DNA from 2 places in the Exiguobacterium sp. Leaf187 genome. Region 2 is predicted to be linked to the other one. Evidence: riboswitches for the same ligand, from Rfam matches in the RefSeq annotation. Region 2 holds a riboswitch; the other holds the start of a gene.
What was found. A riboswitch is a leader RNA that binds a small molecule or an ion and turns the genes downstream of it on or off. The one in region 2 is predicted to bind S-adenosylmethionine.
Positions count from the first base shown of each region.

Region 1: linked by a shared signal. The riboswitch ahead of msrA (peptide-methionine (S)-S-oxide reductase MsrA) and the one ahead of ASF99_RS11700 (methionine ABC transporter ATP-binding protein) in region 2 are both predicted to bind S-adenosylmethionine.

Region 1 is NZ_LMPR01000014.1:62,686-78,568, reverse strand. Features, by position in the region: gene ASF99_RS16795 (LemA family protein) at 1-588, shown strand, start outside; gene ASF99_RS16790 (TPM domain-containing protein) at 585-1,322, shown strand; gene ASF99_RS16785 (DUF1294 domain-containing protein) at 1,341-1,604, shown strand; gene ASF99_RS16780 (EAL domain-containing protein) at 1,785-2,747, shown strand; gene ASF99_RS16775 (iron-containing alcohol dehydrogenase family protein) at 2,799-3,824, opposite strand; gene ASF99_RS16770 (aldo/keto reductase) at 3,957-4,772, shown strand; gene ASF99_RS16765 (general stress protein) at 4,884-5,627, opposite strand; gene ASF99_RS16760 (DMT family transporter) at 5,756-6,073, opposite strand; gene ASF99_RS16755 (DMT family transporter) at 6,070-6,399, opposite strand; gene ASF99_RS16750 (GNAT family N-acetyltransferase) at 6,669-7,223, shown strand; gene ASF99_RS16745 (SH3 domain-containing protein) at 7,365-9,719, shown strand; gene ASF99_RS16740 (putative quinol monooxygenase) at 9,775-10,068, opposite strand; gene ASF99_RS16735 (M20 metallopeptidase family protein) at 10,146-11,324, shown strand; SAM riboswitch class I at 11,387-11,490, shown strand; gene msrA (peptide-methionine (S)-S-oxide reductase MsrA) at 11,586-12,116, shown strand; gene ASF99_RS16725 (winged helix-turn-helix domain-containing protein) at 12,348-12,947, shown strand; gene ASF99_RS16720 (MFS transporter) at 12,962-14,182, shown strand; gene ASF99_RS16715 (DMT family transporter) at 14,236-14,718, opposite strand; gene ASF99_RS16710 (Crp/Fnr family transcriptional regulator) at 14,731-15,399, opposite strand; gene ASF99_RS16705 (DMT family transporter) at 15,415-15,843, opposite strand.
Region 2 is NZ_LMPR01000009.1:1,440,437-1,456,319, reverse strand. Features, by position in the region: gene ASF99_RS11780 (proline dehydrogenase family protein) at 1-395, shown strand, start outside; gene ASF99_RS11775 (DUF2785 domain-containing protein) at 455-1,273, shown strand; gene ASF99_RS11765 (hypothetical protein) at 1,692-1,952, opposite strand; gene ASF99_RS11760 (class I SAM-dependent methyltransferase) at 1,955-2,602, opposite strand; gene ASF99_RS11755 (3-hydroxyacyl-CoA dehydrogenase/enoyl-CoA hydratase family protein) at 2,786-5,203, shown strand; gene ASF99_RS11750 (acetyl-CoA C-acetyltransferase) at 5,221-6,411, shown strand; gene ASF99_RS11745 (acyl-CoA dehydrogenase family protein) at 6,408-8,192, shown strand; gene ASF99_RS11740 (DinB family protein) at 8,268-8,720, shown strand; gene ASF99_RS11735 (arsenate reductase family protein) at 8,755-9,117, shown strand; gene gcvH (glycine cleavage system protein GcvH) at 9,182-9,565, shown strand; gene ASF99_RS11725 (thioredoxin family protein) at 9,664-9,945, shown strand; gene ASF99_RS11720 (class I SAM-dependent methyltransferase) at 10,484-11,122, shown strand; gene ASF99_RS11715 (S-ribosylhomocysteine lyase) at 11,126-11,590, shown strand; gene ASF99_RS11710 (PLP-dependent cysteine synthase family protein) at 11,587-12,510, shown strand; gene ASF99_RS11705 (bifunctional cystathionine gamma-lyase/homocysteine desulfhydrase) at 12,503-13,669, shown strand; SAM riboswitch class I at 13,727-13,831, shown strand; gene ASF99_RS11700 (methionine ABC transporter ATP-binding protein) at 13,910-14,932, shown strand; gene ASF99_RS11695 (methionine ABC transporter permease) at 14,929-15,594, shown strand; gene ASF99_RS11690 (MetQ/NlpA family ABC transporter substrate-binding protein) at 15,627-15,883, shown strand, end outside.

The DNA of each region.
Region 1 (15,883 bases), on a different contig from region 2:
CGCAGAAGTCGGAGTAGATCAAAACTCCCATTCATCATCGGAGTCGTTATTGTCGCCGTGATTGCCTTTTTAGCAATTGGACAATACAACAGCCTCGTCAATGTAGAAGAAGATGTATCGAATAAATGGGCGCAAGTCGACAACCAGATCAAACGTCGTGCAAGTTTGATTCCGGATCTTGTTAATACGGTCAAAGGTGTCGCGGGTCAAGAAGAAAAAGTATATGGAAAAGTCGCAGAAGCCCAAGCTGGTCTTGCACGTGCTGCGTCAACCGAACAACGGATCGAAGCCGACCAACAAGTCACGTCTTCGCTTCGTGGATTGATTGCCTTACAGACGACCTATCCGGAACTAAAATCAAGCGGAAGTTTCCAAAAATTGATGGATTCACTGGAAGGAACAGAAAATCGTCTCGGGATCGCCCGCAAGGATTACAACGATGCTGTAACCCTCTATAACAAAAAACGTCGGAGCTTCCCAACGACACTCTACGCATCCGCCTTCGGATTCGAGAAAAAACCGTATTACGAGATTTCAGACAGCGACCGGGAAAATCCGACCGTCGACTTTAACAGTGATTCGAAATGATTCGGCGGTGGACGCGACTTCTGTTGAGCGCGTTCCTCGTCTTCTTCCTCTTCGTTCCAACAGCTAGTGCCGTTTCAGAACGGACGGGAGCAGCCTTCTTCATTCAGGATGATGCTCAGCTGCTCACCCCTTCGGAAGAAGCCGAACTCGCGCAACTCGGTCAGGAACTCGAACGATATACGACGGCACAAGTCGTCCTCAAGACGGTTCCCGATCTAAAGGGACAGGATTTAAGTTCTTACGCCAATGAAACATTTCGGCGCCAAGGCATCGGTCAAGAAGGAAAAGACAATGGTGTTCTTGTCGTCGTCGCTCCAAACGAAAAGGATCGCCAATTCCGGATCGAGGTCGGGTATAAACTTGAAGGAATTTTGACAGACATCACAGCTGGACGAATTCTCGATCAATATGCGGTTCCTTATAAAGAGAACGGCGAGTATGGAAAAGCAGCGTCTGAAACATACAAAGCGGTCGTCAGTGTCATTTCAAAGGATCAATCGCTCGAGTCACAAGATCCTCCGAAAACACAAAATGACGACGGGCTTCCGCTGTGGACGAAGATTCTAATCGGTGCAGGGTTACTAATCTTATTGTTCCTCGATATGAAGTTCACCGGTGGTATGTTCTTCTTTGCGATTTTGAACATCTTCTCCGCGATCATGCGCGGTGGTGGTGGAAATGGTGGCAGTCGCGGTGGTGGCGGAAGTTCCGGCGGTGGTGGTGCCGAACGGTAGAAAAGGAGTCGTTTTTTCATGAGGATCATCTTAGGGTATTACCTCCTCCTGACACTCATCGGATTTGTCTCGATGTGGCAGGATAAACGTCGAGCGCAACAACATGCTTACCGGACATCCGAAGCAACACTATTGACGATTGCTTTCCTCGGTGGTGCACTTGGTTCTTGGATTGGTATGTACACAGTCCGGCACAAGACACGGAAAGCGAAGTTCCAATGGCTCGTTCCAATAGCTGCTATCTTGCATCTCGCTTTCTGGTTTATTTACACTTCACAATAAAAGAATGTGACCGATAGAGAAAAGAACGTACGGAAATGTGTCCGTCGTTCCTTTTCTTTTTTTGTATAAGGTCAATGATTATGAATAACAGGTTTAATTTCTTTTTTGTTCAGGGTAAAGAATTTAACCAATTTAATAAATACATCTTTTTTTGATGTACTGAGAGGTGGACATCCCTTTATGTGGCATCCTTGCGCCGAATGTACGACATCAATCCGTTTCGTTGAAGCGGGAGCACTCCATATTCAATCACCAACGCCAGAAATCTATTCCTATCAATCGTTCGAACAGCTCGAACAGTTATTGACATCGCTCTTACGTGTAGCGGATTATCCAGTGTCGTGTCGCGCCACACAATCGCGTTACGTGACAGCACCTATCCTAGCTTCAGCGCTTCTAGAACAACTGAAGCATCGATCTGCGATTGATTTCATCCAGCATGGGGTCATGACGAGCCACCTACAACCGATTTATGATATCCAGCGTAACGTGCTCGTCGCGAACGAAGCCTTGCTACGAGCAGCTGATGACAATACGCCGATTTCACCAGGTGTCCTGTTTTCAACGGCCTCGAAGATGGGACTTCATTCCCGTCTCGATCAACGAGCGCGTGAAGAAGCCATCCGTGCGACGCACCATATTGGTGGCACAACAAAAACGTTCATCAACTTCCTTCCTTCGACGATCTATAATCCGGAGTATTGCCTGCGCCATACGTTTGAGATCGTCGAACGTTATCAAGTCGATCCGAGTCGGCTCGTCTTCGAAGTCGTCGAAACGGAAAAAATTGAAGACGTCAACCATTTGAAACACGTCTTCGAACAGTATAAAAAGCAAGGTATTCAAGTAGCACTGGACGATGTTGGCGCTGGTTTCTCGACACTCGATATGTTGTCCTTGCTTCAACCGGATTATATTAAAATCGATCGTTCCTTCATCGATCACTGCGATACAAACTCAGAAAACGAAGCCTTTTTACGAAAAGCCCGCCATCTGACACGAGAAATGGGGATTCAAATCTTAGCGGAAGGTATCGAACGGCAAGAAGAACTCGATCTTTGCCGCGAACTCGGCTTTGATCTTGGTCAAGGATACCTACTCGGTCGCCCTGCTCCTTACGCTCGTTTTGCGAAAGCACAATAAAAATACGCACATGGACCGTCTGATGATTCGGTCCATGTGCGTATCTTTATGTTAAGTCGTCGAAACGGAAACCGTCTCGTTCCGTGTGATAGCATCGACTAATTGTTCTGTTGATACAATCGGACGCAACAGACGACACAGTTCCTCTTTTGATGTCCGTAAAGCAAGTGCTTCGACGACATCGAGCGATAATGCGAAGTCTGCGAGTGTCGTCGGCTGTTCTTGTACAAGAAGATAGTCACGCAACTCTGCATAATCGTCATCATGTCCGAGTAACTTCTCCTGAACGAGTAGTCCGTAACCGACCTTACTCCCGTGTAAAAACGCATGCGTTTCTGGATGAGGTGATAACGCGTTATGCACTGCGTGTCCGATTGCACCACGCGTCGCCGCGTCACCAAAACCACCAATGCTTCCGGCTAACGGAATGACGGTTTCGACGAGATGTTGGATTTCAACGGGATACTCACGAAAACGCGTTTCCGTTATATTCGTCGACAAGATAAGATCCTTACAACGTTCAGCTGTCCGAAGCGCCATCTCAATGATGGGATCTTCAGCCGATGATCCGCTTAAGGCACGTGCTTCATACCACTTCGCTAGCGTATCGACGAGTCCCGCTACAAAATAAGCATACGGACTTGCTGCGATGATCCGATGATCGAGTAAAAGGGCTTCAATCACGACGGGGAACGTATCAAATCGGATGTACTGTCCCTCTTCGTTATACATGACACTGAGCGGAGTCCACGGAGCACAGTTCGAGACGATCGTCGGAATGACGATGACCGGGCGTTGTAATTGAAACGCGACCTGTTTTGCCGTATCGATGACACTCCCACCTCCGAGCGCGAGAATCACATCGTATGGAGCACATACCTGTTTGAAAGCTTCCACTTGTTGATCCGTACAATGCCCTTCAAATGAAAGACGTGGTAATGCTGGTAAAGCAAAAGCGGCTGCTTCATAGGCTAGACGTCCATGAATCAGGACTGCTGAACGATTACCTATCACTTCTTTGAGTTGATCGAGCGCGTTTTCCTCATGTATGTATTGCAAAACAGCTTGTCGAATCACAGAATCGCCTCCTAATATTTGTTATCGCTCAGTATACGCAAAAGAACCCGCTTCAGCAATCATTCGATTTTTATAAGAGGAGCGCGTACACTAGAAAAGAGAAGAATTTACTAAAAAGGAGTCGATGAATCGATGCAACAGATTACGTTAAACAACGGTATCAGCATGCCCCAACTCGGATATGGTGTCTTTAAAGTACCGGAAGAAGAAGTATATGAAGCGGTCAGCGAAGCACTCCGCGTCGGGTATCGTTCGATCGATACGGCGATGATTTACGAGAATGAAGAAGGTGTCGGTCGCGCACTGCGTGACTCCGGCATTCCCCGAGAAGAGATCTTTCTGACGACGAAAGTCTGGAATTCCGATCACGGCTACGAAGAGACACTTGCCGCTTTCGAGACGAGTCTACAAAAGCTTGGTGTCGATTATGTTGACTTGTATCTGATTCATTGGCCGATGCCAAAAGAAGATCGTTATGTCGAGACATGGCGGGCGCTCGAACATCTCTATGCCGAAGGGAAGACGCATGCTATCGGTGTTTCGAACTTCCATATTCCGCACTTGGAACGAATTTTAGCCGAAGGATCAATCGTTCCTGCCGTCAATCAGATTGAACTCCATCCGTTCCTTAGCCAAGAAGCGATCCGAGACTTTTGCCGCAAGCACGGTATCGTCGTTGAAGCTTGGAGTCCGTTGATGAAAGGACGCGACGCGTTGACGCATCCGGTCATCGTCGATATCGCGAATCGTCATCAGAAAACGCCGCCTCAAGTCGTCCTCCGTTGGCACTTGCAACACGATATCGTCGCGATTCCGAAATCCGTCACGCCAAGCCGCATTCGCGAAAATCTTGATGTCTTCGACTTCAGCTTGTCAGACGCTGATATGCAAGCCATCGATCAATTGAACGCCAACGTGCGTACAGGATCAAATCCGGATCATAAATAAGACGAGACGATTCTCGTTTAATCTCCATACAAAAAGAAGGTACCTTTCGGAATTGATCCGGAAAGTACCTTCTTTGATGATGACCCTGATGCGTGATTCTAATCTATTATTTTAGCGGTCTAAATTATTTCCATGGTCTTGCTTGGCGATGTCATCCGATTGATGTTTCGATTGACGACGTTCTTCGCCGTCTTGCGTTGCATCATGTTCTTTTTCCTCGCGTTCTGTTTCCGGACGTCGGAAATCGTCATCCCGACGCATTGCAATATCCGGTTCTCGGTTCCCGTCGAGTTTTTTCGCGTGATCGATTGCCTGCTCGTCTTGCGGCATCTTGTCCGTACCGGCACGGTGCAAATCAATTTCCGCATGCTCTTCCTTCGAATCTTTATCAACATCAAGCGGATTACCGGAGCCGAGCTGTGCATTGGAATTCGCATCTGATGACGTATGCGTCTCTTCGCCACTACCATAGCGAACTTTAACATCAGGATGCGTATTATCTGTATTTAAATGTGGATCGAACTGGATGTCTTGGACTTCAAGTAACAGAACGAAGCCCCCACCTTCGACTTCCGTTTTGCGTTGTTCGATTTCATTGTCTGATAGATCAAGTGACCCAAACAAATCATCGACTTCTTGATCGCGTCCTTTGTTCCCGCGAATTCGATCAATCCAAGACGGTTTCGTCGTCGCGATTTCTGCATCCATTTGGCTACGAACGAGTGCGATGTTCGACTTCTCTTTGACGATGACGTAGAAGTCTTCCTCCCGATGCCCTTGAATGTGCAATTCGTCCATTTTTGAGATCAATTCTTCTTCTGAATAGAATGTTCCGATATATTGTTTCGTTTTCATGGATGTTCTCCCCTTATCGACACGATTTGTCATGCGTGACTTCTATAAGGAGTATTTCCTCTTTTGCGTTAAAATATGCCAAAAAACATGCGTTCCATTAAAACGTCATCTGTTTGACATGTAAACGATCATTCGCCGACAAGTTTCAGACCAATCGTCGCACTTAAGACGAGACCGATACAAACCAGTCGCTTCCAGTCTTTTGATTCGTTATAGAGCACCATGCTGAGGATCGCACCGCCCGCTGCTCCGATTCCCGTCCATACCGCATACGCCGTTCCCATCGGTAAACCATTCATCGCAAGTGTCAAAAATAAGAAACTGAGTCCGAATCCTGTTCCCATCAACAGTAAATTCTTCGCATTCTTATTTTGATTGAACGTATTGATCAAGACGACACCAAACATCTCAAAGATTCCGGCAATGATTAAATAAATCCAACTCATGCTGATTTCTCCTCTCCACTGACTAACTTCAGACCGATGACGCCGACGAGTAAGACAGCGATCAATGCTAATTTCATCACGGAAGCGGCTTGGTCGAATAACACGATGTCCGTCACGATCGTTCCTGCTGTTCCAAGACCGACGAAGACGGCATAGACCGTTCCGACTGGTAAATGGTTACTCGCTTTGATCAGCACGGTAAAGCTAACGATGATACAGACGATCGTTGCAGCCCACTCAAGTGGTGTTGCCGCATGTTTTAATCCAATGACCCAGCCCACTTCAAAACACGCCGCGACGATGATCCCAATCCAATACTTTGCCATAGTAATTGCCTCCTGATAGGTAAATTCAAATGAAAAAGCCCGGGAGTAAGCGAGGTGATTCGCTTTACTCCCGGGCTTTTATCCCTCCGTTGCATGGACAAACGTCCATGTTCCTCCCTCGGTCCAGCCGTACGGAACCCTAGAGGATACTCCCTATTCCATTCGATACAACCACCCTAGCACGCCCTTTTTCCCGTGTCAAACAGGAATCCGTTCCCCATCTGTCAAATAGAATCAAAGTGACTTCATCTGAAAGAGGAGGATGCTGCATGCGTTATAAAATCAATGATCAACTTCGGATTCGTCGTTTTACACCAGAAGATGTAGAAGCGGTTCACGCTTATGCCTCACAACCCATCGTCAGTCAATTCCAGTCGTGGGGACCGAATACCGAAACGGATACGAAACAATTCCTACACGATGCGCTTGAAAGTGAACTCGAGACACCAAGACGTCGTTATGTCTTTGCCGTGACGTTTCCAAGTGACGTCGTCATCGGTGCCGGTGAACTCGTCATCACAGACGTTGAGAATAAAATCGCCGAAATCGGATACGTCCTCTCGCCTGATGAATGGGGGAACGGATACGCGACGTCAATCGCCTCTTTCCTTCTCCAATTCGGTTTCGAAAAACTAAAACTACACCGAATCACGGCAACGTGTGACCCACGAAACGTCGCTTCCGAACGTGTCTTGCAAAAGGTCGGCATGACGAAGGAAGGACAGCTTCGCGAGACGGTCTATCTCGAAGACCACTGGCGTGATTCCTTGATTTACGGCATGCTCGACTGGGAATGGCAAGTGGATCACGAACAAGATAACTAACATATGACTTCAAACGGTGTGCCGAGGCATACCGTTTTTTCATGAACAACCTCCTATTTTTTTGATTTTTATCAATTTTTAAACAAGCGCATGCTACACTATTCATAATGACAAATTTTAAGAATTGGAGTGAACCTCTTGATGAAAAAATGGACTGCTCATGTTGCTGGACTTGCCGCAACGTTAATGTTGAGCTCGGTTTTATCCGCACCCGCTTTTGCTGAATCGCCACCTGTTCAACCGACAGCAGAAACACAAACAGTCACCGAGACAACCGGGACGGCTTATTTGAAAGAGGATGCTGCGTTGCTACAAACGGCTGATTCCAGAACGGTCATCCAACAACTACCAGCAGGAACGACATTCAAGACACTCGGTACGGACGGTGACTTCACTCGTGTCAGTTGGCAAGAAGGTACTGCTTATGTCGCAACAAACGCGTTAACGCAAACAGCACCTGTTTTTCAAAAACAAGCAACGCTGATGTCGAAAAGTTCACTCTCATTAGTTGCTTCACCATTTGATCCCACCGTCGTGACGACACTTCCCGCTTATCAGCGAATCGATACATACGGCACCTTCGACACGTTCACGCGTCTGAAATGGAACGAGCAATACGTCTATGTATCAACGACACAACTCGAGCAACTTCCGAAATTGGTTGGGACGCGTTATGCCAAACGAGCGACTTCTCTTTTCGTTGAGCCGAAGACGACGAGCGCGAAGACTGCCGTCACTCAAAATCAAGCATTCGAAACGTTCGGAACGACGGGTACTTTTACACGTGTGGCGACTAAGACCGGTTACGCCTTCGTATTGACGACTGATTTAGCTGATACGCAGGTCGTGAGTCATCCAGAAACAGGAGTGCGTTACGTCCAACAGCAGACGACGGTCTATGCCACTGCGACTACAAAAGGAGAAGTCGTACAATCGCTTCCTGTGAATACTTCTCTTCAGACGTACGGCGTCGAGGGTTCATTTACACGAATCAAACGAAACGACGAGTATGCCTATGTATTGACGACACATCTCGGTACGTTGAAATACTATCCAAAGACCGCACGCCTCTATGTTCAGCGCGCTACACCGATCTATAGTGCACCGAATGCTTCCGGCTCCATAATCGATCAACAAAAAACAAATACTTTATTAACGATCTATGGTAAAAGTGGCGTCTACAGTCGAATTATTTTCCGCGGAGTCCATGCCTACGTTAAAACAGCTGATCTTGGTAGTGAAAAAGTATACGCCGCAACCGGAACACGGTACGCCAAACGCAACTTGTCCGTCTATACGTCTGCTTCAACGAAAAGTAAAATGATGTATTCTGTCAAACGAGCTGATAAACTAACGATTTACGGCACGAGCGGTAGTTACACACGATTAAAAAAAGGGACGGTCTATGGTTACGTCAAGACGAGTGATCTCGTCACGAAAAAGCCGGATCTGTATGACGTTACCGGTCAACGTTACGTGACAGAGGACGACGTCGTCATTCGGTCACAGGCAAAACTGTCGGGTAAAAAAATCGGTACGTTGAAAAAAGGAAAATCGATCACCATCTATGGAAAAAGCGGTTATTTTACACGTGTCAAATATAACAATATCTTTGGTTTCGTCGATTCGAGTCGGATCGGACTAAATAAACCAAAAGCAAAAGCGAAAAAAGGGACAACGTTTTATGTCCATCTGGACCAAACGCCACTCTTCTCTGCTGACGTCGCTTACAGTCGGCCAGCTGCCTATTTGAAAAAAGGGACAAAATTGATTGGTCTGAAATCAATTGATGATGATTTTTGGCAAGTTCGCTTAGTCAGCGGTCAAACGGGTTACGTCCTCAACCCTTATATCAGCACGAGCAAACCCGATATGAAACTGACACAAAAAGCAATCAATCGAACGAAAATCTATACCGTCAAACAGACGACATCCTTCTTTTCGAGTCCAACCAGTCCAAAAGGCAGCGGACTCGTTGAGCAAGGCAAACGTGTTTATCCGCGTCACCGGGTCGGAAACTTCTATGTCATCCAGTCAGGCTGGACACCCGTCTATCTTCCGGTCTCAGCTGTGACGATTACGTCCGATAAACGGGTCATTAAAAAGAATAACACGCGCGGTGAAAAGCTGATTCAAGCAGCCGTCCAACATATCGGTACACCTTACACATGGGGATCGCAAAATGCCGTGAACGGTGGCTTCGATTGTTCCGGTTTGATTCACTACGCGACAAATAAGGCTGGAAAATACGGTGGTCGGACGAACGTTCGCGGCTACTGGTACGGTGCTTTCTTTACGAATCGCCGGACGAGTATCTCGAGTGGTAAACGCTCGGATATCGTCTTCTTCCAGAACACCTACACGGATGGTCCATCGCATATCGGAATCATGCTCGATAGCGAACACTTCATCCATGCGGGCGGTTCACAGCTCCAAATCAATTCGATTTATGAACCGCGTTGGCAAGAACATTTCCTCGGCTTCAAATCGATGTAATAAAAAAGACGAATCCGTCGAAATCGACGGGTTCGTCTCTTCTTATCGCAACACGTCAGAATGTCATCTCGACGTATTTCGTTACTTGTCGATCCATCAAGTATAACTCGATCTGTTCACGGTATGCTTTATAGTGATCGGATGCGATATGCGCTTCGAGCGCCTCTTCATCACGATACACTTCATACAGCATGAATTGATGCTCATCCTCAATCGATTGGTGCAAGGAATAGCGTAAGCATCCTTCCTCTTTTTGTGCGGCATGATAGACCGTTTCTAAAATCGGAAAGACTTGATCCGCGAGTCCTGCTTTGATTGTAAGTACAGCGTTGACGACGATTTCTCCCATGTTTCATTATCCCCTTTCGTGATTACCTGTATCTGTACCCATTTTCACGAAAAAACACACGTCAAAGGAGCTTGAAGATGCAAACTCAACTTTTTGAAGCACTCGAACAATTCGAACCGACGATGATCGCGTTACGGCGTGATTTCCATCGACATCCGGAACTCTCTTTTCAGGAAGTCCGCACACCAGAACGAATTGCAAACTTTTACGCGGAACGGGGCATCCCTCACGAAACAGCCGTCGGAGGTCGTGGTGTCGTTGCGACGATCGAAGGCAAACACCCTGGCCCAACGATTGCGGTCCGTGCAGATTTTGATGCTTTACCACTTCAAGAAGAGACAACACTTGCTTTCCGGTCAATCCATCCCGGTGTCATGCATGCTTGCGGACACGATGGGCATACGGCGATGGTGATGGCTCTTGCTGCTACGCTCTATCCGTTACGGGATCAATTGCAAGGAACGATTCGAATCATTCATCAGCATGGAGAAGAGGTCTTTCCTGGCGGAGCCATCCAAATGATCGAAGCCGGCGTTCTCGAAGGCGTCGATGCGATTTTCGCGACACATCTCGAAAATGATTTACCGGTTGGTACGATTGGGTTTCGGGAAGGACATACATTATGTGCGATCGACGAATTCGAAATCATCGTTCATGGTCAAGGTGGGCATGCCCAGGCACCGCACAAAACAAAAGATGCGCTCGTCGCTGGGGCACAACTCGTCTGTAACTTACAACACCTTGTCAGTCGACGGGTCGATCCGTTCGAACCCGCTGTTCTTGCAATCGGATCCTTCCACGCAGGAACGGCGCCGAACATCGTCACGGGTGAAGCACGCATCGTCGGGGAGATCCGGACGTTCAATGAAACCCTGCGGCATCAGCTCCGACAAGAAGTCGACCTTGTCGCCAAAACGACGTGTGCCGGCATCGGTGCTACTTATTCGATTGACTTCACGACGGGTTACCCGGCGCTTTGGAATCATCCGGACGAGACAAAACTCGTTCAGGAAGCTGCTTCTTTCTTACCGGAAGCATCTGTCCGGTCACTCACACCGATGATGGCGGCGGACGACTTTGCACATTATCTAACACACGTCCCGGGAAGTTACTTCTTTACCGGCTCCGGATATACGGACGGTCGCATCAATCATCCACAGCATCATCCACAGTACGAGATCAACGAACAAGCGTTATTGGTTGGTGCGAAAACACTCGGAGCGACGGTTTTACGTGCCTTGAAACCTAAGGATTGACTTTATTTCTATGTGAATGGTATCATCACAACAATGATAACGAATGACATCAACTTCATATACCCTTATCAAGAGTGGACCGAGAGATCTGGATCGATGACGTCCCAGCAACCTGCGTATAGCAAGGTGCTACGACCAGCAAAGCGAAAGCTTTGGTTGATAAAAAGCGGCGACTCCTTTTGCAACCAAGCGAAGGAGTCGTTTTCGTTTTTCTCGCTGTCAGACATACAATGGGAATTTCCCACGGAGAGGAAGAGACGGATGGAAAAAGCAACATTTGCAGGTGGATGTTTTTGGTGCATGGTGACACCATTTGAAGAATTACCAGGAATCGAGGGAATCGTATCAGGTTACATGGGCGGTCACGTCGACAATCCGACGTATGAGCAAGTCAAAACAGGAACGACGGGACATCTCGAAGTCGTCCAAATCACGTTTGATCCGAGCCTATTCCCGTACGAGCGTCTGCTCGAACTCTACTGGCCACAAACGGATCCGACGGATGCAGAAGGTCAATTCCAAGATCGTGGCACGCAGTACGCACCAGCGATTTTCTATCATACGGATGCGCAGCATGAAGCAGCAATCGCTTCCCGTGACGCCCTTGCTGCAAGCAATCGTTTTAAACAACCCATCGTGACGCGGATCGATGCCGCTTCTGAATTTTATCCGGCGGAAGAGTACCATCAAGACTTCCATAAGAAAAATCCAGAACACTATAAAAAAGATCGTGCTGCCTCTGGTCGCGATGCTTTCATCGAGCAGGAATGGAAAGATACGACGACGGTCTAATCACCTCGAACCACATACAGTAGCTGAGACTGATTTCAAACATCTCGTTCTTCCCCTACTTTCCAGTAGAAAGTGGAGGATGACCGAGATGTCACTGGAGTCAGTTTTTTTGTATGTAAACAAATGGTGTCTTCTTTACCAACACCCTCACATAAATTTGTAATCGTTTACAAATGAAGTCTTTTGTTTTACGGTTAATAAAAATTAACCGGTTAAAAAGGAGATTATTGCATGGAACAAAAAGCGATTCACATATTAGAGAGCTATGAACAGTTAAAAGTGATCAGTGATCCGTTACGAACAAAAATCCTCATGTTTCTCGTCGAAAAACCACATACGGTACATCAGTTAGCCCACTTGCTGACGTTATCCCGCGCAAAGATCCTCTATCATGTACGAGAACTTGAAAAGCATGACTTGATTCGCCTCGTCCGGACGGAAGAACAGGGCGGCAATCTATTGAAATACTATCAAGCGATTGCTCGAGGCTACATTCCTGCCGATCATCTACTGAACTTCGTCGAGACGAATGAAGCGACCCGGCAGTCGTATCTTGAGGTATTGGACCGAGCAAAGACACGCGTCCTCACCGCTCCAACTACTGCTTTTTCTCCTGTCTCTTCAAACGTTGAAGACTGGATGAGCTTATCGCTTCAAAAGGAACTGACGATGTCTGAAGCCAATTTTCGGCAATTTGCTACCAAATATCGTGCTCTATTGGACGAGTTCACACGGTCCCCTTCACTAGACGAAGAAGATAAAAAACACTTCTATATCATGACGACTGCCTTTGCAATTGATGAACCACTATTTGAGAATGACGACGTCTAAACCGGAGGTGCCATATGCTGCCTGTTGAAATGGATACGCAACAATCGCTGTTTAAAAATCGATCTTTTTTATTTTTATGGGGGTCCAGTATGTGCTCTGCCCTCTCCCTATCAACCTATTTATTTGTTGAACAATGGTATGTCATCCATACGCTAAACCAGGCGTCATATCTCGGATTCATCCTCATGGCCACCTTGTTACCCCGTATTTTTCTCATGTTATTCGGTGGCGTCCTATCCGATCGCTATAAACGTTCGACGATCATGCGCATCTCGAGCGCTTTACGGATCAGTTTCATTCTCTGTCTTCTCGCATTACTTCATACCGATCAGCTTACATTGCTGACGATTTTAGGATTCGCCTTGCTATTCGGTAGTGTGGATGCATTCTTTTCGCCGGCGAATGCTTCCTTACTGCCTACACTCGTTCCGAAAGAACAGCTCACTAAAGCCAATTCATTGATTCAGACATCTAATCAAATCGCTCTCTTTTCAGGTCCGATTCTTGGTGGAGTCATCCTCAGCCATTCTTCTTACTCGTACGTCTTTCTCGTGATTTTCGGAACACTCTGTCTGACGCTTCTCTTCACGTATGGTATTCGTGAATCTAAGATCAAGCGAGCACGTCAGCATTCAGCTCTCTTTGAACTAAAAGAAGGGCTACATTACGTCTTTCACTTTCAGCAACTCAAGCAGACACTTTTTCTTGTCATCTGTGTCAATTTCTTTTTCTTTGGACCACTCTTACTCGGAATTCCCTTACTCGTCCATGATGTGCTTCAAGGAGATGCGATGGATTTAAGTTATATGCAAGGGGCTTATCAAATGGGAATGCTCGGAGGGGCGCTCTGGAGTGGTTTTACGCAGAAGAAAGAAAACGGGCTTACTTCATCAGTCCGATTGATTGGCGCATTAGGTCTGCTTCTCTTCCTGCTTAGTCAAGTCCAACAGATTTCGTTGTACTTGATCGTCCTGTTATCACTTGGTGTCCTTTCTTCCATCATCAATATTCGCTTCATTACGTTCATCCAGTCTCAGTGTGCGGAACAGACGATGGGACGTGTCATGAGTGTCGTGAATGCCGCGTCAAATGGTCTCGTTCCATTATCTTACGCGCTCCTTTCGTTTTTACTGTCGTTTCACGTTTCGATCACGACAATCATGTTGTACTGTGGTCTTCTCATTATTGTTCTCTCGCTTTATTTTAGAAAACGCATGATCCAGGTCGAAAACTAGTCAAAAAAAGACAGTGGATTGGAATGCCACCGTCCTTGTTCTGTATTCGGTTATTACGAAACACGTTCTATCTGATCCTTTGCCTGTTGTTCCGGCGCCACGACTTGATACCGCTTCAAAACGAAGATCCCACATACCATGACAGCGAGACCGACGAGCTGACCGAATGATAAGTCGATTTGCGGTAAACCGAACCAGCCGAACGTATCAACAGCAAGAGCAAAGCTTAACTGCGAAATCAGAACGACAGAGATCGCGACGGACGGACCAAGCAACTGAATCCCACGCATGACACAAAAAACGACGCCGACACCGACAAGTCCACCAAACCAATAGAGTGGCGATACGTTTTGGATCTGCCCGATTGTTCCACCACGAAACAGAACATACGTGACACTTGCTCCGATGAAGCCAACGAAGAAGACCAACGTCGTTGTCGCCCAAGCACCGAACGCGTCACTCATCCGGGCGTTCAATACCGTCTGTAAACTGATCAACATCCCTGCCAATACGGCACACACGATGCCTATTACCATGTTCGTTCCTCCTTACTCATAGCTATTGCCGTTCGCCTTCTCGCGAATCCGCTCCAGATCAACGATGATGATTTTCCCACGTCGTCGAACGAGAATCTCTTCTTCACACAACTTCGTGATGATCCGGTTGAGATGGCGATAACTTGTTCCAAGCCAGTCAGCAACGTCATGCAGGTTCGACGTCCGCATCTCCTGATAAAACAAACTGTCACTAGCTTCGGACGCAATCGATAATAAGTAGCCTGCAAATCGCTCCTCGACCGTATAGAGTACGTGGTGCGACGCTGATTTCGAATCGGCATACCACTTCGCTGTGATCGTGCGTAATAAGAATTGCAGAAAGACATTCGTCGTATTGTGCTCGCGTAAAATCGCATACGGCACGCTCAACACATCGACATCGGTCACCGCCTCAACTGTATTCAACACTTCTCGTTCATTGATGAACTCGGCGTCACCAATCACTGTCAGTGGTGTTTTGAATCGTAAAATCCGTTGTTTCCCTTCTGACGAAGCAGCAGAAATCTTGACCTTGCCTGCGACGATGAAGTACATCCGGTCGATTGTCGCACCGGTCGTACAGAGGAGTTCTCCTTTTCGGAAGGTTTCTTCACGCAACCAAGCGCGCGTCTCTTCCGTCAAAATCGTATCCAGTCCATATTGTTGGATGACGGTTTCCATGTTCGTTCCCTCCCTTTAGGCAAGTGAGAAAATCGCAACTCCTACAAGCATGAGACCCACACCAACCCACTGACCACGATTTCCTTGTTTTTTTAAGACACCGAACCATCCTTTTAAATCAATCAGAAAGGCACATAAAATCTGCGCGACGAGTAACAAACACATCGCCCATGTCATCCCGAGTTTTTGGATCGCTGTGAGTTCCGTTACGACGACTAGCACGCCAATCAAACCACCGCTCGCATAAATCCACGGTAACTGACGGAATCCGCCGATTTTCCGATCTCGTACGAAGCTATAAATGACTAAACAACCCATCAGACCAACAAAGTGGACGATCAATACGGATAACCACGGTCCGACGCCTGTCGCAAGGCGCGCATTGAATATACCTTGCAGGGCGATGAACAGACCGCTCATCAAAGCAAACACGACTCCTTGCACGTCATCTCCTCCTTTAATCTCTACACTAGAGTAGACCTTA
Region 2 (15,883 bases):
GACGCTTCGAGACGAATCTCCGGATCGTCAAAGGGGCATACAAAGAACCGGCAACGGTTGCGTTCCCAGAGAAGGAAGACGTCGACCATAACTACATCAAGCTCGTGAAGTTACAATTATCACTCGGAAACTATGCTGCCGTCGCAACACATGACGATGCGATGATCGAGCAAGTCATCCGTCACGCTAAAGAAAATGGGATCGAAAAAGACCAGTTCGAATTCCAGATGTTATTTGGTATCCGGGTCGAGCGTCAACTCGAACTCGTCAAACAAGGCTATAAAGTCCGTGTCTACGTTCCTTATGGACGTGACTGGTACGGTTACTTCATGCGCCGCTTAGCAGAACGACCGGCAAACGTTGCCTTCGTTCTCAAAGGAATGGTCAAAGGATAAGAAGAGAAGGCGATGCAACGTTGCATCGTCTTTTTTTGATTCAGAGAGGAGAGGACAGAATGGCATGCACAGAACAAGAATTAAAGGAACTGCTACAACAAGACGCGAGTGTAACGCCTGCATTACTCGATGAGTTACTTCTACATATCGGTTCGACGGATTCTGAGTTACGGGATGGATTGATCTATCCGCAGTTAGCGACCTACATCGCATCAGAGTCCTTTACGATAGAAGACACCAATCGAATTTTCGATTTCATTTTAAGCGGGCATGGATTGATGTATAGAATGGGAACAGCGGACACAACAGCTGTTCTGACGCGATCATTTTCAGCATTAGCACTCGCTGAATTGTTAGTGATGGACAAAACCCGACACTTATTGACGCAAAGTCAGTTGGGTCGGCTGTCCACTTACTTACAAACCTATTTGGAGCAAGAAAAGGATGTCCGTGGATTCATTGACGGAATGGGGTGGGCACACAGCATGGCACATATCGCAGATGTCTATGCGGTTTGGTTTACGCACCCAGCGAGTCGTCCGCAGGAGGAGCTCGGAGCGATTGATGCGATGATTCGTCAGTTGATCCGATCCGATTATCTCTATGTCGATGAAGAAGCGGACCGGATGGTGACGGCGTGGTTGCAAGCTTGTCGTCATGGACTGTCGGAAGACGTCCTATTACAACGAATCGAACGTAATATTAAGGAGTGGCTTGAGAGTGACGTGACATGGGGAGATGCGGAGTGGACGACGTATCGTAACGTCAAACAGATGCTACAGACACTCTATTTCCGACTGAAATGGGAAGAACAATCGGATCTCGTCTTAATTGAAGAGTGGTTGCGACAGGTACATCAGCGAACGCACGGAGGATAAAGCATAGTATACCGGACGTCCCTATCATCTTCGCTTTCCTCAGGCGGGAAGTAAGCCGCGGCATCTCACATTCCATGTGATTTGCCGGGTCTTCCTCTTCCCTGACGGAAGCATGGTTCATGCTTCCTTTTCCTGTAGGAGTCGAAGATGCCCGGTTCGTCCTAAATGAACTCACATCAAAAGCGATCGAATTCCGTCAATGGAATCGATCGCTTTTAGTATTGAATACGTTCAACCTCCTCACATGTCTTCACCCGACTCCTACAAGAAAAAGCGCGACGTTTTATCGCGCTGTCAGAGACAATCAAGACCCGGATTCGTCATCCGAAGGATGAGGAAGACTGGCTTGTGTCTAGCTTGAGGAAAGCGGGTGAAAGGACAGTGAGGTTAGCAACGTTGTAGTAAGACTCGATTTATATCAAGGATACAAAACATTCGCCGCAATAAAAATTCCAACAAATAATAGTGCAACTAATAAAACAGCCGTCTGTGGATGGAATCGTTTTTCTTCGAATCGACGAAATAATACCCGTTCTCCTAAGGCCTGTGTACCAACGAATACAACCATGAAGAAAATATAGAATTGCCACTTTCCGAAAATACCAAGCTCTTGTACGTAAAATAAAAAGAAGATGGAAATCACACCTAAAATTGAAGTGAAAAAACGACTATATGACATACTTATCTCTCCCTCGCAGCTGTCGTCTGAAAAGCAAACAAACACGAGAAAGCATGTGCTTGATCCAGTAACCGATGCCCAGTCATGACGGCTCCTTCTTTTTGAATGACCGCTTCATCGAGTAACGTCCAACCCCGTTCTTTTGCTAGTTGCAACAGTTCCCACGGCATCATCGTATTCCCCATCGCGACTTCCTCACCATACAGACGACGATAAGCAAGTTGCCGTGGTGCTGCTGTCGGACCGAGTAGACTGATGACGACAAGCGGGGCGACGCGTTCGATTTCTTGAAGCACTTGAACGGGACGTGTCGACCATTCGAGTGAGTTAACGGCGAGGACGACATCAAACGCATGATCAGCGAACGGCAATGCTTCCCCCGTTCCAACGATGAACGTCTGCTCGGGTGACTTCTCACGGGCGATCCGGATCATCTCGTCTGAGACATCAAGTCCGACTGTCTGAAAGTCCGGTGTCAGTAAGCGACAGGCTGCTCCATCACCGCAACCGAGATCAAGCAAGCGACCACCGGTGATTGTTTTTCGTAAGAACGGCAAAACGGTTTTCCGACTGCCGTTCGTCCACATATCGTCAGCGCGATCCGCCCAGTCAGCGGCTTTTTGATTCCATACATGCTCGGTTTGACTCATTTTCAACCACTCCTTTTTATCAGTCTAACAGGAAAATTTGTCCATTGACTGATTTTTTATTGCTACTGAATCATTATTCATTTATGATGAAGATGTAGAAGAAGCACACCAAAGTCGTTCGGCTTCTTTTTTTGTCAGTATAATGAATGGTTGTTCATTCAATTTAAAATCAGGGGGTATATCATGGCGAGTCAAATCGGTCAGCCGACCACAATCCAGTTGACGAAACACATCCAATTCGCCGTCATCATCGGTTCAGGGGTGATGGGTGCAGGCATCGCGGCACATCTTGCGAATGCTGGCATACGGACATTGATGCTTGATATCGTACCAAAAGAACTTACGGCACAAGAAGAGAAGCAGGGCTTGACGCTGAGTGATCCGCGCGTCCGTTCCCGCATCGCGCGCGATAACCGCGAAAAACTCTTGAAACAAAATCCAGCACCACTCGCGTCGAAAAAATTGATTGACTTCATCGAGGTCGGAAACTTAGAAGACGACTTAGAACGTCTGAAGGAAGCAGACTGGATCGTCGAAGTCGTCGTTGAACGACTCGACGTCAAACAGCAATTGTTTAAAACGATCGAACCGTTCATTCGGGAAGACGCGATCGTCAGCTCGAACACATCAGGCATTTCGATCGAAGCGATGCGCGAAGGGCGTTCGGAGTCGTTCAATCGTCGTTTCCTCGGGACACACTTCTTTAATCCACCACGTTATCTGAAGTTACTTGAGTTGATTCCAACGTCAGACACGGATCCGAGTGTCGTCGACTTTATGAAGCAATTCGCAGAGGAACGACTCGGGAAAGGTGTTGTCATTGCGAAGGATACACCGAACTTCATCGGCAACCGAATCGGGACATACGGTCTTCTCGTGACGATGGATGAGATGAAAAAAGGTGGCTATTCGATCGGGGAGGTCGATTCGGTCACAGGTCCACTGCTTGGTCGCCCAGGGTCAGCGACGTTCCGGACACTCGACGTCGTCGGCATCGACACGTTCGTTCACGTCGCGAACAACGTCTATGACTTGTTGCCAGAAGGCGAGGAGAAGGAGACGTTCGCGGTTCCGGCTGAAATGCGTCGCCTTGTCGAACAAGGGGCACTCGGTGCGAAGACGGGTCAAGGCTTCTATAAGAAAGTCGGAAAACAGATCCTTGAACTCGATTTAGAGACATTTGAGTACGTTGAAAAGAAAGCGCTTACCGAGCCGTCAATCGGACAAGCTAAAGCACTTCCGGGCGCAAAAAACAAGCTGAAAGCCGTCGTCTTCGCGCAAGATCGTGTCGGTGCTTTACTCTGGCCGATCCATGCGAAAACATTGCTCTACTCAGCTCAGCTGACTGGTGAGATCGCAGACGACATCAAAGCGATCGACGAAGCAATGAAATGGGGCTTCGGCTGGAAGATGGGACCGTTCGAGACATGGGACGCACTTGGTGTCGAGAAAACGGTCGCGAAGATGAAACAAGACGGTTACGCAGTACCGGCATGGGTCGATGAGATGCTCGCAGCAGGAAAAACGAGCTTCTATGATGCGTCCGGTCGTCATTATGACGTTGCAACGAAAGACTACGTTGGAGCAACGGTCAATCCGAAGGAAATCCGCCTCCGCGACGTCCGGAAGTCAAACGGTGTTTTACTAGAGAACAACGGGGCACGCCTGCTTGATATCGGCGACGATGTTGCGGTGCTCGAGTTCACATCGAAGAGCAATGCGATCGGTGTCGACATCATGCAGATGATCGAACAGTCGGTCGATCTCGTTGAGAAAAACCACCGTGGTCTCGTCATCGCGAACGATGGCAAGAACTTCTGTGTCGGTGCGAACCTAGCGATGATGCTGATGGAAGCGGAAGATGAAAACTGGTTCGAACTCGACTGGATCATCAACAAGTTCCAACAATCGATTCAAAAGATTCGTTACGCATCACGTCCGATCGTCGCTGCCCCACAAGGAATGACGCTTGGTGGCGGTACGGAGATCTCGCTTCCGGCGGCTCGTCTGCAAGCTGGTCTTGAAACGTATATGGGTCTCGTCGAAGTCGGTGTCGGTCTAATTCCGGGAGGCGGCGGAAACGTCAATACGTATCGTCGACTGTTAGAAAACACACCAGACGGACTCGTTAATATCGAGAAAGCAGCACAAAAGACGTTCGAAAACGTCGCAATGGCAAAAGTCTCAAAATCAGCCTTTGAAGCACGCGAACTCGGATATGTCCGCTCTGTTGATCAGATCTCGATGAACCGGGATCACTTGACGTATGATGCGAAACAACTCGTCCTTGAACTGGACCGGACCGGCTACACGGCACCAGCGAAAGCGAAGATTCCAGTCGTCGGTCGTGCGGGGAAAGCGACGCTTGAACTCGCAACACGCGAAATGTTCTACGGCGGTTATATCTCGGAACACGATTTGAAAATCGCAAGTAAACTCGCACACGTCATCGCCGGCGGAAACGTCGCCTTCGGTAGCCACGTCGATGAACAATATATGCTCGACATCGAACGGGAAGCATTCTTGAGCCTGATCGGTGAGATGAAGACACAACAACGGATGCAGCACATGCTCGTCAAAGGCAAGCCGCTTCGTAACTGAGGACTGGGGGGATTCGGATGAAGGAAGCAGTAATCGTCGCCGGTGCACGAACACCGGTCGGAAAAGCAAAAAAGGGCGCATTCAAATCGATGCGCTCGGATGAATTAGCAGGCATCGCCATCCAGGAAACGTTGAAACGGTCCGGTTACACGGGAGCGGTCGATGACGTCATTCTCGGATGTGCCTTGCCGGAAGCGGAACAAGGCATGAACATCGCCCGTTACGCTTCGGTCCTCGGTGGATTATCACACGAGGTACCGGCGATCACGATCAACCGGTATTGCTCAAGTGGACTACAATCGATCGCTGACGCAGCGATGAAAATCATGACGGGGCAAGCAACTGCGGTCGTCGCTGGTGGACTCGAATCAATGAGTCAAGTCCCGATGCCAGGTCACGTCGTCCGACCTAATCCGTCAATCGTCGACACGGCACCGGAATATTACATGAGCATGGGGCACACAGCGGAGCAAGTCGCTGCGACCTACAATGTCTCACGGGAAGATCAAGATGCGTTTGCGTTGAAGAGTCACCAAAAAGCGGCAGCAGCAATCGCGGCTGGTAAGTTTGCTGACGAAATCGTCCCGGTAACGGTGACGGAACAATTCGTCAATGATGAACTGAAAATCGAAGAGAAGACATTCATCGTCGAACACGATGAAGGCGTTCGTCCGGATTCGTCACCGGAAGGTCTTGCGAAACTTCGCCCAGCGTTCCGCCTTGGCGGTAGCGTCACAGCAGGGAACTCTTCGCAGACGTCAGACGGTGCGGCAGCTGTCCTCGTCATGGAACGAGAAGAAGCAGAACGCCAAGGGTTACCGATTCTCGGTAAGTTCAAATCGTTCGCGGTCGGTGGTGTTCGTCCGGAAGTGATGGGGATCGGACCAGTCGTCGCGATTCCGAAGGCACTGGACCTCGCAGGCATCACGCTTGAAGACGTCGGATTGATCGAGTTGAACGAAGCGTTCGCTTCGCAGTCACTCGGTGTCATCCGCGAGCTTGGATTAAACGAAGACATCGTCAACGTAAACGGTGGAGCGATCGCCCTCGGTCACCCACTCGGTTGTACAGGAACAAAACTCACATTGACGCTCTTGCATGAAATGAAACGCCGGAATGTCCAGTATGGTGTCGTCTCGATGTGTATCGGTGGCGGAATGGGCGCAGCAGGTGTATTCGAACTAGTTGAAGGAGGAACAGGACAATGAGCCAAACGACAAACGAATTAATCAAAGGTGGCAGTTTTGTATTAGATGAGTTAGCACCAGAACGTCTCTTCACACCAGAGGATTTCTCAGAAGAACACAAAATGGTTGGTGATATGACAGCGAAGTTCGTCGAAGATCGTGTCGTTCCTGTCCTTGACCGGATTGAAAAACACGAGTTCGAATTATCAGTCGGTCTACTCCGCGAAGCAGGCGAGCTTGGTCTACTCGGCGCAGACGTTCCGGAAGCATACGGCGGCTATCAGATGGATAAGATTTCGTCTTCGATCATCACGGAGAAGTTCGCACGCGGTCGTTCATTCGCCCTCAGCTACGGCGCACACGTCGGAATCGGTTCGTTGCCGATCGTCTTCTTCGGTAACGAAGAGCAAAAGCAGAAATACTTGCCGAAACTCGCTTCAGGAGAGTGGATTGCTTCGTACGCGTTGACAGAGCCAGGCTCTGGTTCGGATGCTCTTGGTGCTAAAACGACGGCTGTCTTGAATGAAGCCGGCACGCACTACATCTTGAACGGTGAAAAACAATGGATCACGAACGCTGGTTTCGCAAGCTTGTTCGTCGTCTACGCAAAAATCGACGGGGACAAGTTCACAGCCTTCCTCGTCGAAGGATCGTATCCAGGCGTCTCGACAGGCGTCGAGGAACAGAAGATGGGAATCAAAGGATCATCGACACGGACGTTGATCTTACAAGATGCAGAAGTACCAGTCGATAACGTCCTTGGTGAAATCGGACGCGGTCACGTCATCGCCTTCAATATCTTGAACGTCGGTCGTTATAAATTAGCTGTTGGCGCTGTTGGTTCGTCAAAACGGGCGATCGATCTCGCAGTCCAGTACTCGAACGAACGGAAACAGTTCAAAACACCAATCAGCTCATTCCCATTGATTCAAGAAAAACTCGCGACAATGGCAGCACAGACGTATGCGATGGAAAGTTCGGTCTACCGGACAGGTGGTCTGTTCCAAGACAGTCTCGATCAGTTGTCTGAAGAAGAGAGCAAGGACGGTAAGAAAATCGCCGATGCGATCGCGGAGTACGCAATCGAGTGCTCAATGAACAAAGTCTTTGCTTCGGAAACATTTGATTACGTCATCGACGAAGCGGTCCAGATCCACGGTGGTTATGGCTTCATGGCAGAATATGAAGTCGAGAACATGTACCGTGATTCACGGATCAACCGGATTTTCGAAGGAACGAACGAGATTAACCGTCTTCTCGTCCCAGGAACATTGCTGAAGAAAGCGATGAAAGGCGAGTTACCGTTGCTTGCGGAAGCACAGCGTCTGCAACAAGAAGTGATGAGCTTCATGCCGACCGAAATCGGAACAGCACCACTTGATCGCGAACGTCACTTACTCGCGATGATGAAGAAAATCTTCTTGTTGACTGCCGGAACAGCGGTCCAGAAATACCAGGACAAACTCCAAGGCGAACAAGAGATCTTAGCGAACACAGCTGACATCATGAGTGCGATCTATGCGCTTGAGTCAGCGATCGTTCGGACGGACAAAGCGATTGCCGACAAAGGGATCGAGAAGAGCGAACTGAAAGTCCGTTACACGGAAGTCTTCGCACAACAAGCGTTCGAAGCTGTCGAGCGTGACGCGAAAGAGACGCTCTACGCGGCAGCAAGCGGCGACGAGCTCCGGATGTTGCTCTCAGCGCTGAAAAAATTCAGCCGTTACCAGCCGATCAACGTCATCGGTACGAAACGCGACATCGCAAAACGCCTCATCGAGTCAAACAAATATACGGTCTAAGTCAGGTTTACCGCTTCGCCTTTGCAGGGAAAATCTCTGTAAAGGCGAAGTTTTTGGTTGGAGGAGGAAAACGAGATGCGCCAAGAATTGGTTGAACTGCAATTTGCGATTGCCTACTATCAATCCCTTGAACGTTTGTCGCCGGAAGAATGGGATCTGCCGCTTGCGCTTAATAAGTGGACCGTCCTTGAGTGCGTCAGTCATCTGTATTTATGGGACCGGTTTTATTACGATCATGCCATCTCGAAGTTACCGGATGAACCATTGACGCTCGTCGAAACGGATTTTGATCAGTTCAATCGACTGGCGGTCGAATATGCGCATCATATCGATCCGCTCGCCTTGTTGAAGAAAGCAATCAGCGTCCGGCGTGACATCGTCAATCACCTCGATCGTTTGTCTAACGGGCAATTTAAAGCGACCTATGAGGATTTTCGACCGCAAGCCTTCGTCGAGTCGTTCGTTGCTCATGACGCCCATCATCAAGATCAGATTGACGGGGCGCTCGCACGCTTGAAGCAGAAGTGATCCATCTGCTACTCTTGAAGGTGAGGTGAGAAACATGACAAAAACAGTCACGATGTACGGCTATCCGAAATGTAGTACGTGCGTCAAAGCAAAAAAAGCACTCGAACAGCACGGTGTCGAAGTGGATTACAAACATATTGTCGAGGAGACACCATCTGCAACGACGATTCAGGAACTTCATCAAAAGAGTGGAGAGCCACTGAAGAAATTCTTCAACACGAGCGGTCAATCATACCGTTCGCAAGGGATCAAGGACAAACTTCCAGAGCTATCAGAAGACGAGCAATACAAGTTACTCGCAAGTGACGGCATGTTGTTGAAGCGTCCGATCGTCACAGACGGGAAAGACGTCACGATCGGCTTCAAGGAAGAAATGTATCAAGGAAAATGGTATTAAGTTCAGAGTCGATTTTGGTATACTGAACACGTTAGTCCAAATTAGTCCACAGGGGGAATCGGAAATGAGTCAAGTAAAAGACAACTTACGCTATTCGGAAGAACATGAATGGGTCGAAGTATCAGGAAACAAGGCGCGCATCGGAATCACGGATTTCGCGCAACACGAACTCGGGGATATCGTCTTCGTCGAATTGCCTGAAGTCGGAGATACGATCTCAGCAAACGAGCCATTCGGTTCAGTCGAGTCGGTCAAGACAGTCTCGGAATTATATGCACCGATCTCTGGTAAAGTCGTTGCCATCAACGAAAATCTTTCAGATTCCCCAGAACTCGTCAACGAGTCACCATTCGAAGGCGCTTGGATGGTCGACATCGAAATCGAAGATGCATCGCAAGTCGAAGCATTGATGGATGCTGCAGCATACAAATCGATGATCAACGAGTAATACTTAACGAAAAGAGAGTGAACGAGGCGCTTGCGTTTCGTCCGCTCTCTTTTTTTTGTATACTGACGACAGATACCACGAAGAAAGGAGCGACCGTCATGCAAGAGGTCACGACCGTCCCGGAAAACGGGCTATTGTATGTCTATGCACCGATGTGCGGGACATGCGCCATCGCGGAACGTATGCTCGATATCGTCGAAGCGACGGAATCAGGTCAATCGATTCAGAAGGCGAACGGGAATTTCATTCCGGATTTCTTAGAAGAAGCCCGTGTCATGAGTGTTCCTGCGTTGTTGCGAATTGAAGAAAATCAAGTCGTAGAGCGACTTTATGCTTTCCAGTCCGTTCAAAACGTCTTTGCTTTCTGTCAAGAACGGTAAGAGAAGTCCGATTGGATTTTTCTTTTTGTTAAATTGTCGGAATATTTACAATAATCCGTTGACAACGCAGAAATATGAATGGTATATTCATAACAACTTCTAGAAATGCATTATAGGAAGTCTAGCAGAGATGATCGTTCAATACGATTCAAGTCCTGAACCCTTTCTCCCATCCTAAGCCGGTGTATTGTTTCCCCTTAAGTCGTCCCCCAAAGACGAAGCGGTGCAATGAACGGGTGGTGGATCGAAAGGACCGATCAGGAAGTGAACGTAAGCTGGCGATCATGTCGAACAGGCGCCGTCCTCCACGCGGAAGAGCGAACAATTCCGAATGGAGCTGGGTTTTCCTTCGTAGCATTTCTAACCACATTATTCGTGTTGTCGGTTCGCCGGCAACGCCTTTTTTTGTTTTCTGGAAGTTTTTTGAGCCGGTCGCTTGCCAGGATAGAATCTCCTTGCTACAATGCGAATAAGGAAAATTACTTTAATTCATATCCGATTACTCGGAATTAACTGGTGAGATGGAGGACGACAAGGCATGACAGTACGTTTTATGGATGTTTTCACAGAATGGGCATCGACGTATGACGAGACAGTAACCGGACACGATCCGGAGTATAAAGAGGTTTTTCGTCGATACGATGAGATTTTGGATACAGTAGCGGATAAAGCGCAGTCGCCGGTCATTGAATTCGGAGCAGGCACAGGGAACCTGACACAACGTCTTCTGGCACGTCACGACGCCGTACTCGCCGTCGAACCAAGTCCGGAGATGCGGGCAATCCTGACGGAAAAGATTCCGTCACTTGATGTACAAGACGGTCACTTCCTCTCGTTCGAAGCGAAGGAAGCACGCAGTTTTGTTTCGACGTATGCGTTTCATCATCTAACAGATGAGGAAAAGGGAGAAGCGATCGAACTGATGGCATCACATTTACCGGCAGACGGAAAAATCGTCTACGCGGATACGATGTTCGTCTCAGAAGAGGCACGCCTGCAAACGATTCGTGAAGCACGTGCTCAAGGGTTCGACGCGTTAGCGGAAGATCTCGAACGCGAGTTCTACCCGTTGATTCCAGTCATGGAAGAATTGTTTACAGCACGAGGATTCACTGTTAAATTTATACAATACAATCACTTCGTCTGGCTCGTAGAAGCCGAGAAAATGGGGGAATAAATCATGGCACTTCAAAAAATGAACGTCGAAAGCTTTAACCTGGATCATACGAAAGTCAAAGCACCTTATATCCGCGTCGCGGGTTATAAAGAAGGTAAAGTCGACCAAGTCGTCAAATACGATATCCGTTTCACGCAACCAAACGTTGAGCAAATGCCGATGCGTGCGATGCACACACTCGAGCACTTACTTGCTGAAAACATCCGTAACTACTCGGATGATGTCATCGATGTCTCGCCGATGGGATGCCAAACAGGTTTCTACATGGCGATGATGAACTTCGACTCGGTCGAAAAAATGAGCGAACTCGTTGAGAAGACGTTGAAAGACGTCCTCGCAGCAGAAGAGATTCCAGCGCAAAACGAAGTCCAATGTGGATTTGCGAGCGCACATGACCTCAAAGGAGCGAAGCACTATGCCGAGAAAATGCTTGCCGGTCGTGATGAATGGGACATCGTCTTCGGATGATCGCGAACAACGTCCGCGACCTCGTCGGAAACACACCACTCTACGAGATCACTTCATTCGATTTGCCTGCTGGTACGCGCATTTTGGCGAAGCTCGAATGGATGAACCCTGGGGGCAGCGTCAAAGACCGCCTTGGCATTCAACTCGTTGATGCAGCAATCGAAAACGGACATGTGACACCAGGCGGTACGATCATCGAGCCGACAGCCGGGAATACCGGCATCGGCTTGGCGCTCGCTGCTAAAAAATACGATCTCCAAGTCATCTGTGTCGTTCCGGAAAAATTCAGTCAGGAAAAGCAGACGTTGATGCGGGCACTCGGCGCAACCGTCGTCAACACACCGACTGAACTCGATATGCAAGGGGCCATCGACCGGGCAAAAGAACTCGGTCAAGAAATTCCGAATAGTTACGTTCCGTTACAATTCGAAAACGAAGAGAACCCAGTCACGTATCAGCGGACACTCGGTCCTGAGCTGATTGCGGACTTGCCGCACATCGACTGGTTCGTTGCCGGTTGTGGTTCAGGTGGTACGTTCGCCGGAACAGCGGACTTCTTAAAACAACGTCTCGGTACAAAAGCAGCAATCGTTGAACCGGAAGGCTCCGTCTTAAATGGTGGTCCAGCCGGTCCGCATAAGACAGAAGGTATCGGTACAGCGAAATGGCCAAGCCTCGTTCCGCGTGAACTCGTTGATGAGATTCATACGATTTCTGACCGCGATGCATTTGACGCGGTTCATACACTCGCTGCTCGCGAAGGACTACTCGTTGGTAGTTCAGCAGGTGCAGCGCTCGTTGCTGCGCTTGATATCGCAAAGCGTCACCCCGGCAGTACGATCGTCACCGTCTTCGCAGACAGTGCCGAACGCTATTTAAGCCAACAAATCTTTGAAAAGGTGGACGAAACTCATGCGTAAGAAGACAGCATTGATTCATGGAGGAACAGGTGTCGATCGGGCAACAGGAGCCGTCACACCTCCAATCTATCAAACAAGCACATACAAGCAGGATAAAATCGGTCAACTTAAGGACGGATACGAATACTCACGGACAGCGAACCCGACACGGACGAGCATCGAACGATTGATTGCGGATCTCGAGGGCGGCGCACGTGGTTTTGCGTTCGGTTCTGGGATGGCAGCGATCCATGCCGTCTTCCACTTGCTTGAGTCTGGCGACCACATCGTCATGACGGATGACGTCTACGGTGGTACGTTCCGCTTGATGCAACGCGTCTTACCGAAGTTCAACATCCAAGTGACATTCGTCGATACGACGGATCTTGCGGCAACGGAAGCAGCGATCCAAGACAACACGAAGATAGTCTACGTCGAAACACCGACGAACCCGTTGTTGAAAGTTACGGACATTGAAGCAATCGCAACAATCGCCAAACGTCACGATCTTAAACTCGTCGTCGACAACACGTTCGCGACACCATACCATCAACAACCACTCGCACTTGGTGCAGACATCGTCTTGCACAGTGCGACGAAATACATCGGCGGACATTCGGACGTCGTCGCTGGACTTGTCGTCGTCAAAGATGATGCGCTCGGCGAAGAGCTGCACTTCATTCAAAACTCGACAGGCGGCGTGCTTGGACCGCAAGACAGCTTCTTGCTCGTCCGTGGTCTTCGTACACTCGGTATCCGGATGGATGCGATCGAAGAGACAGCACATGATCTCGTTGCGTTCCTACAAGCGCAAGACATCGTCTCGAACATCTTCTACCCAGGACTTGCATCGCATCCTGGTCACGACATCCAAGCGAAACAAGCGACTGGATTTGGTGGGATGATCAGCTTTGATGTCGGTTCAGCAGCGAACGCAGAAAAACTCGTCGAGGCGACACACTTCTTCACACTCGCTGAGAGTCTTGGTGCCGTCGAGAGTCTGATTTCGGTGCCTGCACGGATGACGCACGCGTCGATCCCAGCAGAACGTCGGGCAGAACTCGGCATCACGGACGGTCTCGTTCGGATTTCAGTTGGACTTGAGGATGCGGAAGATTTGAAAGAAGACTTAACACGTGCTTTCACGTTCCTCGAAAAAGTTTCTGAAAAAACTGTTTGACAACAAAAATAACCCCTGCTAATATTCAGAATATATTCTACAAACTTAATACCGAAACTCTTATCGAGAGTGGTGGAGGGACTGGCCCGATGAAACCCGGCAACCGCGGATCTAATCCGAAGTGGTGCTAATTCCAGCAGACAAAAGTCTGGGAGATGAGAGCAAATGGTTTTGTGTACTGAAAAGTGCGCGCGTTTGCTCTAAAACGCGCGCACTTTTTTTATTTTAGGAGGGACAGTTGTGATTCGTTTACAAGACGTAGGAAAGATTTATCGCTCAAAGCGCGGAGCGGTCGAAGCCGTCGCGAATGTCGATCTGACAATCGAGCGCGGTGAAATTTTTGGAATAATCGGTTATTCCGGAGCAGGGAAATCGACCCTGATCCGATTACTGAATATGCTCGAAGCACCAACGAGTGGTTCGATCCAAATCGATGGTGTTGAAATGACATCACTAAAACCTAAGGAATTACGAGGCGTCCGCAAGAATGTCTCGATGGTCTTCCAACACTTCAACTTACTATGGTCACGGACGGTTGAAGAGAACATCATGTTCCCACTCGAGCTCGGTGGCTTCCCGAAAGCACACCGCAAGGAACGGGTCGCGGAACTGATCCAACTCGTTGGTTTGGACGGACGCGAAAAAGCCTATCCGTCACAATTATCCGGTGGTCAAAAACAACGTGTCGGTATCGCTCGGGCACTGGCATCGAACCCGGACGTTCTCTTATGTGACGAGGCAACAAGTGCACTCGATCCGAAGACGACGGACTCAATCCTTGAGTTACTCGTCGACATCAATGAAAAACTGAAACTGACGATCGTCTTGATCACACACGAGATGCACGTCATTCAAAAAATCTGTCACCGGGTCGCCGTCATGGAAGCCGGTAAAATCGTCGAGCAAGGACCGGTCGCAGAAGTCTTCCGTCATCCGAAGCAAGCGATGACGAAGGAATTCGTCAAACAATTGACGTCGCCGTCGGAGAACGAGTTAACGTTCGCGAAACTACGCGAACGGTACCCAACCGGAAAAATCGTTCAGTTGACGTTCGTCGGATCGACAGCAGAAAGCCCGATCCTCGCGGAAGTCATGAAGGATTCGCCGGTCCTGTTCAATATCATCGGTGGAAACGTCGGTCAATCACAGGAAGGGGCACTCGGTACACTGTTCATTCAGTTGATCGGGGAAACAGAAGCAACACAAGCGGTCATCACGAAGCTTCAAGCCAGTGATGTTGAAGTGGAGGTGGATCACCGATGATTTCATTCTTTGACAATCTAGATTGGGACATGGTGTGGGAAGCGACAGGCAGTACCGTCTATATGACGGCAATCGCTGGTGTTTCGACATTCGTCCTCGGTTTGATCATTGGTTTACTATTGTATGCGACAAACGAAGAGTTATTGTTCAAGAATCGGGCGTTCTATTCAGTGTTGAGCTTGGTCGTCAACGTCTTCCGTTCGATTCCGTTCATCATCTTACTGATCTTATTGATTCCATTTACGACAGCAATCGTCGGTTCGTTCCTCGGACCAACGGCAGCATTACCGGCACTGATTTTCGGTGCTGCACCATTTTACGGTCGGATGGTTGAACTCGCGTTACGCGAAGTCGATAAAGGTGTCATCGAGGCAGCTGAATCGATGGGCGCGACGAAGTTCCAGATCATCTATAAAGTCTTAATCCCGGAAGCGTTGCCTGCCATCGTTTCTGGTATCACGGTCACACTCGTCTCACTTGTCGGTTATACGGCAATGGCCGGAGTAGTCGGCGGAGGTGGACTTGGGGACATGGCCTTCATCGAAGGATTCCAGCGTTCTCAAAACGATGTCATCGTCATTGCGACACTCTTAATCTTAGCGATCGTCTTCGTCATCCAAATCATTGGTGACTTGCTGATCCGCGCGATCGATAAACGTTAATTCGAAACTTAATCATATTGGAGGAATCATTCATGAAAACTTGGAAAAAATTCGTAGGTACTGCTGCTGTATCCGTCTTAGCTATTAGCCTTGCTGCATGTGGCGAAAAATCATCAGGATCAGGTAGCGACGACAAAACACTCGTCGTTGGTGCTTCGAACGTACCGCACGCTGAGATTCTTGAGCACGTCAAAAAAGAATACGAAGCAAAAGGTTACAAGCTTGAAATCAAGAAGTTCCAAGATTACGTACTTCCGAACAAAGCGCTCGCTTCAAAAGAAATCGATGC